DNA from 2 places in the Bradyrhizobium commune genome. Region 1 is predicted to be linked to the other one. Evidence: predicted binding sites of a transcription regulator. Region 1 holds the regulator's gene; the other holds the start of a gene.

Region 1 (3,412 bases):
GCGGTTCAGGCTGTGAAGGCGAGGGGCACAGACCGTCCCTGGTCGCCGGCGGCGGCCGGCGATGGGGATTCCGAACTGACCCTCATGCCACGGTCGGCGGCTCCGCGCTCCAAGGACGCAACGCCATCGGAGTCCGACCTGCAGGCCGAAGACTGAAATCTTCTCAGCCGATCGGCAGGCGGGTGATGATCGGTTGCCTGTCGGCGATGGTCTGCGGCACGTGCTCACGCTCGCCGACCGGCTGGGTCACCGGCAATTGCAGCACGGTTGCGCGCTGACCTTCGACGAGCTGTGTCACGAGCACGTACTTGCCGTCGGGGAATTCGATCGCATCGTGATGGCGATCGGGAATGTGCGGATCGATCCTGCCGAACTTGCCGACGCGGGAGTTGATGGTGCGCGTCCAGATCCAGCGATTGTCGTAGCGGACGTTGTCGGCGAAGGCGAGCTCCGTTCCCGGCAGCAGGCAGACCGCGACGGACATGTCGGCTTCGGAAGCGAAGCCGCGCGTCGAGGTGCCGCGGAAGGTTGTCGTGACGATCGTCTCGCCGATCTGGGCGGGCCGCGTCGCGACGGCGTGCAGGCTGTAGTCACACATCGGGGTGCTCCTCAATCAGGATAGAGCACCCGCGCCTCTTCTGAGGCGCAGGCCCCTATCAGAGTGGAAGCCTGCAAGCGTCTGCTTGGTTGTGGGCGAATCTGCGGCTGCGGGTCCGCAAGCTCCGATCACATTATCTTTTTCGAATCCGCGAGGAACAAAGCCTGTTCACCTGCATTCTGCGATGCGAGTAAGTTAGCGGCCAGCGGGCGCCGACCAGCCCGAATATTGCCAGGCAGGCTGCGACGGTTGCTCGACCGCATTGCGGGCATTGCGGAATTGTTCGCTGGTCGTCGTCTCCGGTGCCTTGCGGGCATGGCGCTGCGACTGGGCGGCGAAAACTTGCGGCGCCGATGCTGCGATCAACGCCATCGTGACTGTGCTCAGAACGATCTTGCGCATGGTTGTCTCCTCGGCCTTTCAAATCCGCGAAGCAAGGAGTGCTTCGTGCGGTGTGCCGGGGATGTAGCGCTGAAGGGGTGGCCGGATAATCTGTGCAAAACCAGAAAGACTATCCAGCCGAAGCGGACAATCGTCCGCTCCAATCGTTAATGCGCAGTTGCCAACCGCAGCATTCTCAGTATTTGCGGTAAAGCCCGATGAGCTTGCCCTGAATCTTCACGCGGTTGGGCGGCAGGATGCGGACCTCATAGGCGGCGTTGGCGGGCTCGAGCGCAATCGAAGCGCCACGGCGGCGGAAGCGCTTCAGGGTTGCTTCCTCGTCGTCGATCAGCGCCACCACGATGTCACCGGTGTCGGCAGTCTCGTTGCGCTGGATCAGCGCCATGTCGCCGTCGAGGATGCCGGCCTCGACCATGGAATCGCCGCGCACCTCGAGCGCGTAATGCTCGCCCGAGCCGAGCATGTCCGGCGGCACGCTGATGGTGTGGCTGCGGGTCTGCAACGCCTCGATCGGCGTGCCGGCCGCGATGCGGCCCATCACGGGGACCGCAACGGGACGCTCGCCGTCGTCTGCCGGCGGGCTGGAGGTCGTGCGCACCTTGCCGAGGTTGCCCTCGATCACGCTCGGCGTGAAGCCGCGGCGGCTACCGGCGGCGGCCTGGAGCTCGGGCAGCTTGATCACCTCGATGGCGCGGGCGCGGTTGGGCAGGCGCCGGATGAAGCCGCGCTCCTCGAGCGCGGTGATGAGGCGGTGGATACCCGATTTGGAGCGCAGGTCGAGCGCGTCCTTCATCTCGTCGAAGGAGGGCGGCACGCCGCTTTCCTTCAGCCGCTCGCTGATGAACCGCAGAAGCTCGTATTGTTTGCGCGTTAGCATCTCGACCAAAATCCCCCGGTTGATGTCGTTCGATTCCGAGACGTTCAGTTCGGCATTAAGCCGCTAGATGCTCGAAACAAATCATGAACGGACACTATATGTTCGATATGTGTTCCGCAACTGCTTAATTTAGCGTGAACGCCGCAAAGTTGGCGGATCGCGTGTGGCGCGGGCTTTCAGAGCGGCAGGCGCAGTATCGCGCAAGGCGAGCCTGCCTCGGCTTTCGGCGCGAATGGCGCGCGCACGAGAAGTGCCTGTGCCGCAGCGAGATTCGCCAGCAGCGAGGAATCCTGATGATCGACGGGGAGGGCGATCAGCGTGCCGTCGTCACGCTCTACCAGACGCGCGCGGAGATAATCCTCGCGCTGGTCATTGGCGCCGACATCGCGGCCGAGCACGGCGTGCTCGCGGCGGTGGTGAATCACGGAGCGGCCCGACAGCGCGCGAATCAGCGGCACCATGAACAGGAAACCGCAAACGTAGGACGACACGGGATTGCCGGGCAGGCCGATCACGCGCATCGCGCCGAGCCGGCCGTGCATCATCGGCTTGCCCGGCCGCATCGCGATCTTCCAGAACGCCATTGCGACGCCCTCGGCCTTGAGCGCGTGCTGGACCAGATCGTGGTCGCCGACGGAAGCGCCACCCGTGGTGATCAGGATGTCGGCGCCGCTCTCGCGCGCGCGGCGGATGCCGGCGGTGGTCGCCTCCAGGGTGTCGGCGGCGACCCCGAGGTCGACGGTGTCGGCACCCTCGCGGCGGGCGAGCGCGTGCAGGGCGTAGCCATTGGAATAGACGATCTGGCCGGGGCCGGGCGTGGTGCCCGGCCGCACCAGCTCGTCGCCGGTCGCGAGGATCGCGACCTTCGGCTGGCGGCGGACAGCGAGGTTTGGATGATTCATGCCGGCGGCGAGCGCGAGATCGCGCTCGGTCAACCGGGCGCCCTTGCGCAACAGCACGTCGCCCTCGCGAAAGTCGATTCCGGCGGGGCGGATGTGCCGCCCGGTGACGGCGGCCTCCTTGACCGTGATGCGTTTGCCGTCAGTGACGGTGTCCTCCTGGATCACGACAGCGTCGGTACCATCGGGAACGACGCCGCCGGTGAAGATCCGCACCGCTTCGCCGGCGCGGACGGTTCCCGCGAACGGCCGGCCAGCCGCGACCTCTCCGATCACGGTGAGCTGCGAATCGATCGCTGCCGCATCGCTTGCACGCACGGCATAGCCGTCCATCGCCGACATCGCCTGCGGCGGCTGCGTGCGCTTTGAAGCAACATCGCGCGCAAGCACGCGATGAAAGGCATCGTCGAGCGCGATCGTCTCCTCAGGCAATGGCTCCGCGCCCGCGAGCACGGCAGCAAGCGCATCGGAAACCGGCATGAGGGCCACGGTGAACTCCCGCTACAAATCGAAGAAACTTGGTCGGCAAGGTTCTAGCTGAGCGGAGGGGCTGAGGCAAAAGGGGCGGCCGCCGGCAGGAGTCTTTCCGTCAGTGCCGACCCAGGTCAATTTCCCCAAGTCAATTTCGAATTGCTG
Region 2 (3,412 bases), 870 kb from region 1:
GTCGAAGGGCTGCACATCGCCCGGCGCTACCAAGTCCAGGATCCGCGCTTCCGTGGCTCCAAGGCCCGAACCGGGGCGCGGAAGCTCTTCGAGCAGTTCAACCGCGCACCGCTCAAGCCGCGGAAGCAGGCTCAAATCCGTTTTGAGCAGGTCAAACCAGGCCCGCGGTGTCGGCGCGCGATAGGCGCGCCAAGCGGCACCGGCCAGTTCAAGGTGATCTTGCGCGAGTGTGATGGCAGGAGGGCCCAGCCCGGCGAGTTGTGCTGGATCGACATCACCGATGGCGATAGCCAACTGACGCATCACCAGTTTGGAGACCGCCGCTCTCTCGCCGCCGCAATGGTCGAGCAGCCAGAGTAGAATCAACTGCGCATTTCGCTCCGGCCCCATCCACAACTCGACCGCCTCATATTCCGCGGACAATTCGATCAATCCCCGGTCTTTCGCGCCCGATTCTTCGAGACGCCAGGACGGCGTATCGTCCAGCCAATGATGCCCGTGTGGCTGCGTCGTGCGCGGCGCAAAGAACGCGTCGAGCTCCGCAGGGGGCGGCAACGGCCCCCAGACCAGCCGGCGCTCGATTGGGATGACGAGATCGGCAAGCCCGGCGCGTTGCAGAGCACCGGCGGTGGACGAGTCCGTTGTCAGAATAAGTCGCGTCATGCTCACGGCCTAACACGCCCAAAACGAAACGGGCACTGACGACGTCGGCAACTCAACGTCCTCAGCGCCCGCTCCTCGCGAAAGATTTTCGCGTTAAAGCATGATCCGGAAAAGTGCGAAGCGGTTTTCCGAGAAGATCATGCTCAAACAACAACCTGAAGCGCGATGACGATTCATCCCAATCTCATCGCGCTTCAAGGCTTACTCGTCCCCGGGCTCCTCGCCGTCGGCGTCGCGCTCGGGGCTGCCGGCGAGAATCTGCTCGGCGATCAGGCCGGAGTTCTGGCGGATCGCGGTCTCGATCTTGGCCGTGATGTCGGGGTTGGCCTTCAAAAACGCTTTCGAGTTCTCGCGGCCCTGACCGAGGCGCTGGCTGTCATAGGAGAACCAGGCGCCGGACTTCTCGACGAGGCCGGCCTTGACGCCGAGGTCGAGGATCTCGCCCATCTTGGAGACGCCCTCGCCGTACATGATGTCGAACTCGACCTGCTTGAACGGCGGCGCCAGCTTGTTCTTGACCACCTTGACGCGGGTGGTGTTGCCGACGACTTCGTCGCGCTCCTTGATCGCGCCGATGCGGCGGATGTCGAGGCGGACCGAGGCATAGAATTTCAGCGCGTTGCCGCCGGTCGTGGTTTCCGGCGAGCCGTACATCACACCGATCTTCATGCGGATCTGGTTGATGAAGATCACCATGGTGTTGGACTTGTTGATCGAGGCGGTGAGCTTGCGCAGCGCCTGGCTCATCAAGCGGGCCTGGAGACCCGGCAGCGCATCGCCCATCTCGCCCTCGAGCTCGGCCTTCGGCACCAGCGCCGCAACCGAATCGACCACCAGCACGTCGACCGCACCCGAGCGCACCAGCGTGTCGCAGATTTCCAGCGCCTGCTCGCCGGTGTCGGGCTGGGAGATCAGGAGCTCGTCGATGTTGACCCCGAGCTTGCGGGCATAGACCGGGTCGAGCGCGTGCTCGGCGTCGATGAAGGCGCAGATGCCACCCTTCTTCTGGGCTTCCGCCACCGTGTGCAGCGCCAGCGTGGTCTTGCCCGAGGATTCCGGCCCATAGATCTCGACGACACGCCCCTTCGGCAGACCGCCGATGCCGAGCGCGATATCAAGCCCAAGCGAGCCCGAGGAGACCGCCTCGACATCCATCGAGCGGTCGTTCTTGCCGAGCTTCATCACCGAGCCCTTGCCGAACTGCCGCTCGATCTGGGAGAGCGCGGCGGCGAGAGCTTTACTCTTGTCCATGGAAGATCCTTCGACGATACGCAGGGCAGTGGTGGACATTGGGTCGTGCTCCTTATGGCGAGGATTCGCGCGAGGGACAAACGATTGGCGGGGCGGCTCGTCGATAAAAGCAATGTACACTATTTGTTCTAGGTTCGCAATATGTTCTTTTGCGGATTTTGGTGCTGGCCTGTTTCCGACCTCAGTGGCCTAGTTTGAAAATCACGGTGGACTGATTTGAACTTAACGGCCGGAACCGAATTGGAACTCAGCCAATAAAGGAGGTTTCTATGACCAAACTTTTGGCTGTGCCGGGAACAAAACCGTAAGTGATCGCTCGTGCGATCCCCCGGCTTAAGTGCGGCGGCTAAGCGAGCGCTGGTGATGTACTGGCGGGACCGATTGTTGGATAGCGACTGTTTATCGCTCAAACGCTAAAGGCACAGAAGGGATGGCAACCGACTGACTTGTCCACCGTCATTAACTAGAGAGGCCGCCTTAGTTGGCGGCCTCGTCGTCTTTGGCGATCTGCCGTTTGACGCGACGGAGCAGCAACTCCAGCTGATCCTCCATGTCCTGATAGGATTCGACTGAGAGCCGCTGCGGAAACGTGATCGTAACCGTCCCTTCCGGCAGATTAAAAACCTCCTGCACTGGTTTCTTGATCAGGTGCACAGGTGTGTCGAGCAGGCGCTTCGCGTCAGCCGCCAGTTGAGCTTCATTCATATCGGAGTTTTCCTCCTCGTCATCGGGAGGATTATACTCGTCTTGGATTCCGCCTACAAGGTTCATAGTAGCGAGATAGGATTTTGCCGCCTTCTCTGCGGCGTCCGGAATGAAGTTGCGTTTGATAAGGGCGTATTTCAGGTTATCGAGGCTGGGCAACGTGTTGGGGAATTCTTTCGTCAGTTCCTGAAACAACTGAGGCCGATTGGCGAGGCGCCCTAGCGCCTCCGTTCGTTCGCTGGAGCCTGCGGGAGCCATCAAGGCCTTTACTGTATCATCACTGATCCGCAATTCTTCCCCTGAGCCTTCGATAAGACCATATGCACGCACCGCGCCGATCTTACCAAGGGCGCGACCGTTGAGGCTTGAATAGCCCATATGCTTGGCGAGCACAGAGCGCGCCATCTTGTTTCGGTGCTCTTTTTCATAAGCCGGGCGCACCGCCTCCAACGCCGGGCCAAGGGACATGCTCGGGTAGTTCGGACTACGTATTTTAGCCATACGGCCCTCCAATGGTTCGGTTCCATATAGCGGAGGCGGCGGGATACATCAAGGAATAAATTTATCCACTAACTCAATCTCGCTGTTGCGCGCAATCTGGATAAATGCTTTATGGCCGTCAGCAAACGAGGCTGACATGACCAGAAGGGTTTGAGCCTTTCGCCGCGCTAGCCGAGCGACGAAGGGCGAGGAAAAAGGAAGGGCCGCTGCGCCAAACCTCGGGGGAGGAACGCAACGGCCCTGCAATCGGCTCTAGCTTCTCAGGGATCGTCTAACGGTAGGACACCCGCCC

What was found. The regulator LexA, encoded in region 1, represses DNA repair genes until DNA is damaged. The targets are predictions, from matches to a motif close to TGTTCNNNNTGTGTTCNG.
Region 2: a site for LexA is predicted at 2,046-2,063, ahead of recA (recombinase RecA). Genes of this name have one in related genera too.

The regions. Positions count from the first base shown of each region.
Region 1 is NZ_CP061379.1:3,604,717-3,608,128, forward strand. It holds gene IC761_RS16950 (ComEC/Rec2 family competence protein) at 1-156, shown strand, start outside; gene IC761_RS16955 (hypothetical protein) at 164-598, opposite strand; gene IC761_RS16960 (hypothetical protein) at 794-1,000, opposite strand; gene lexA (transcriptional repressor LexA) at 1,176-1,877, opposite strand; gene IC761_RS16970 (molybdopterin molybdotransferase MoeA) at 2,054-3,265, opposite strand.
Region 2 is NZ_CP061379.1:2,731,549-2,734,960, reverse strand. It holds gene IC761_RS12845 (hypothetical protein) at 1-663, opposite strand, end outside; gene recA (recombinase RecA) at 865-1,953, opposite strand; gene IC761_RS12835 (hypothetical protein) at 2,392-3,120, opposite strand; tRNA gene IC761_RS12830 (tRNA-Val) at 3,381-3,412, shown strand, end outside.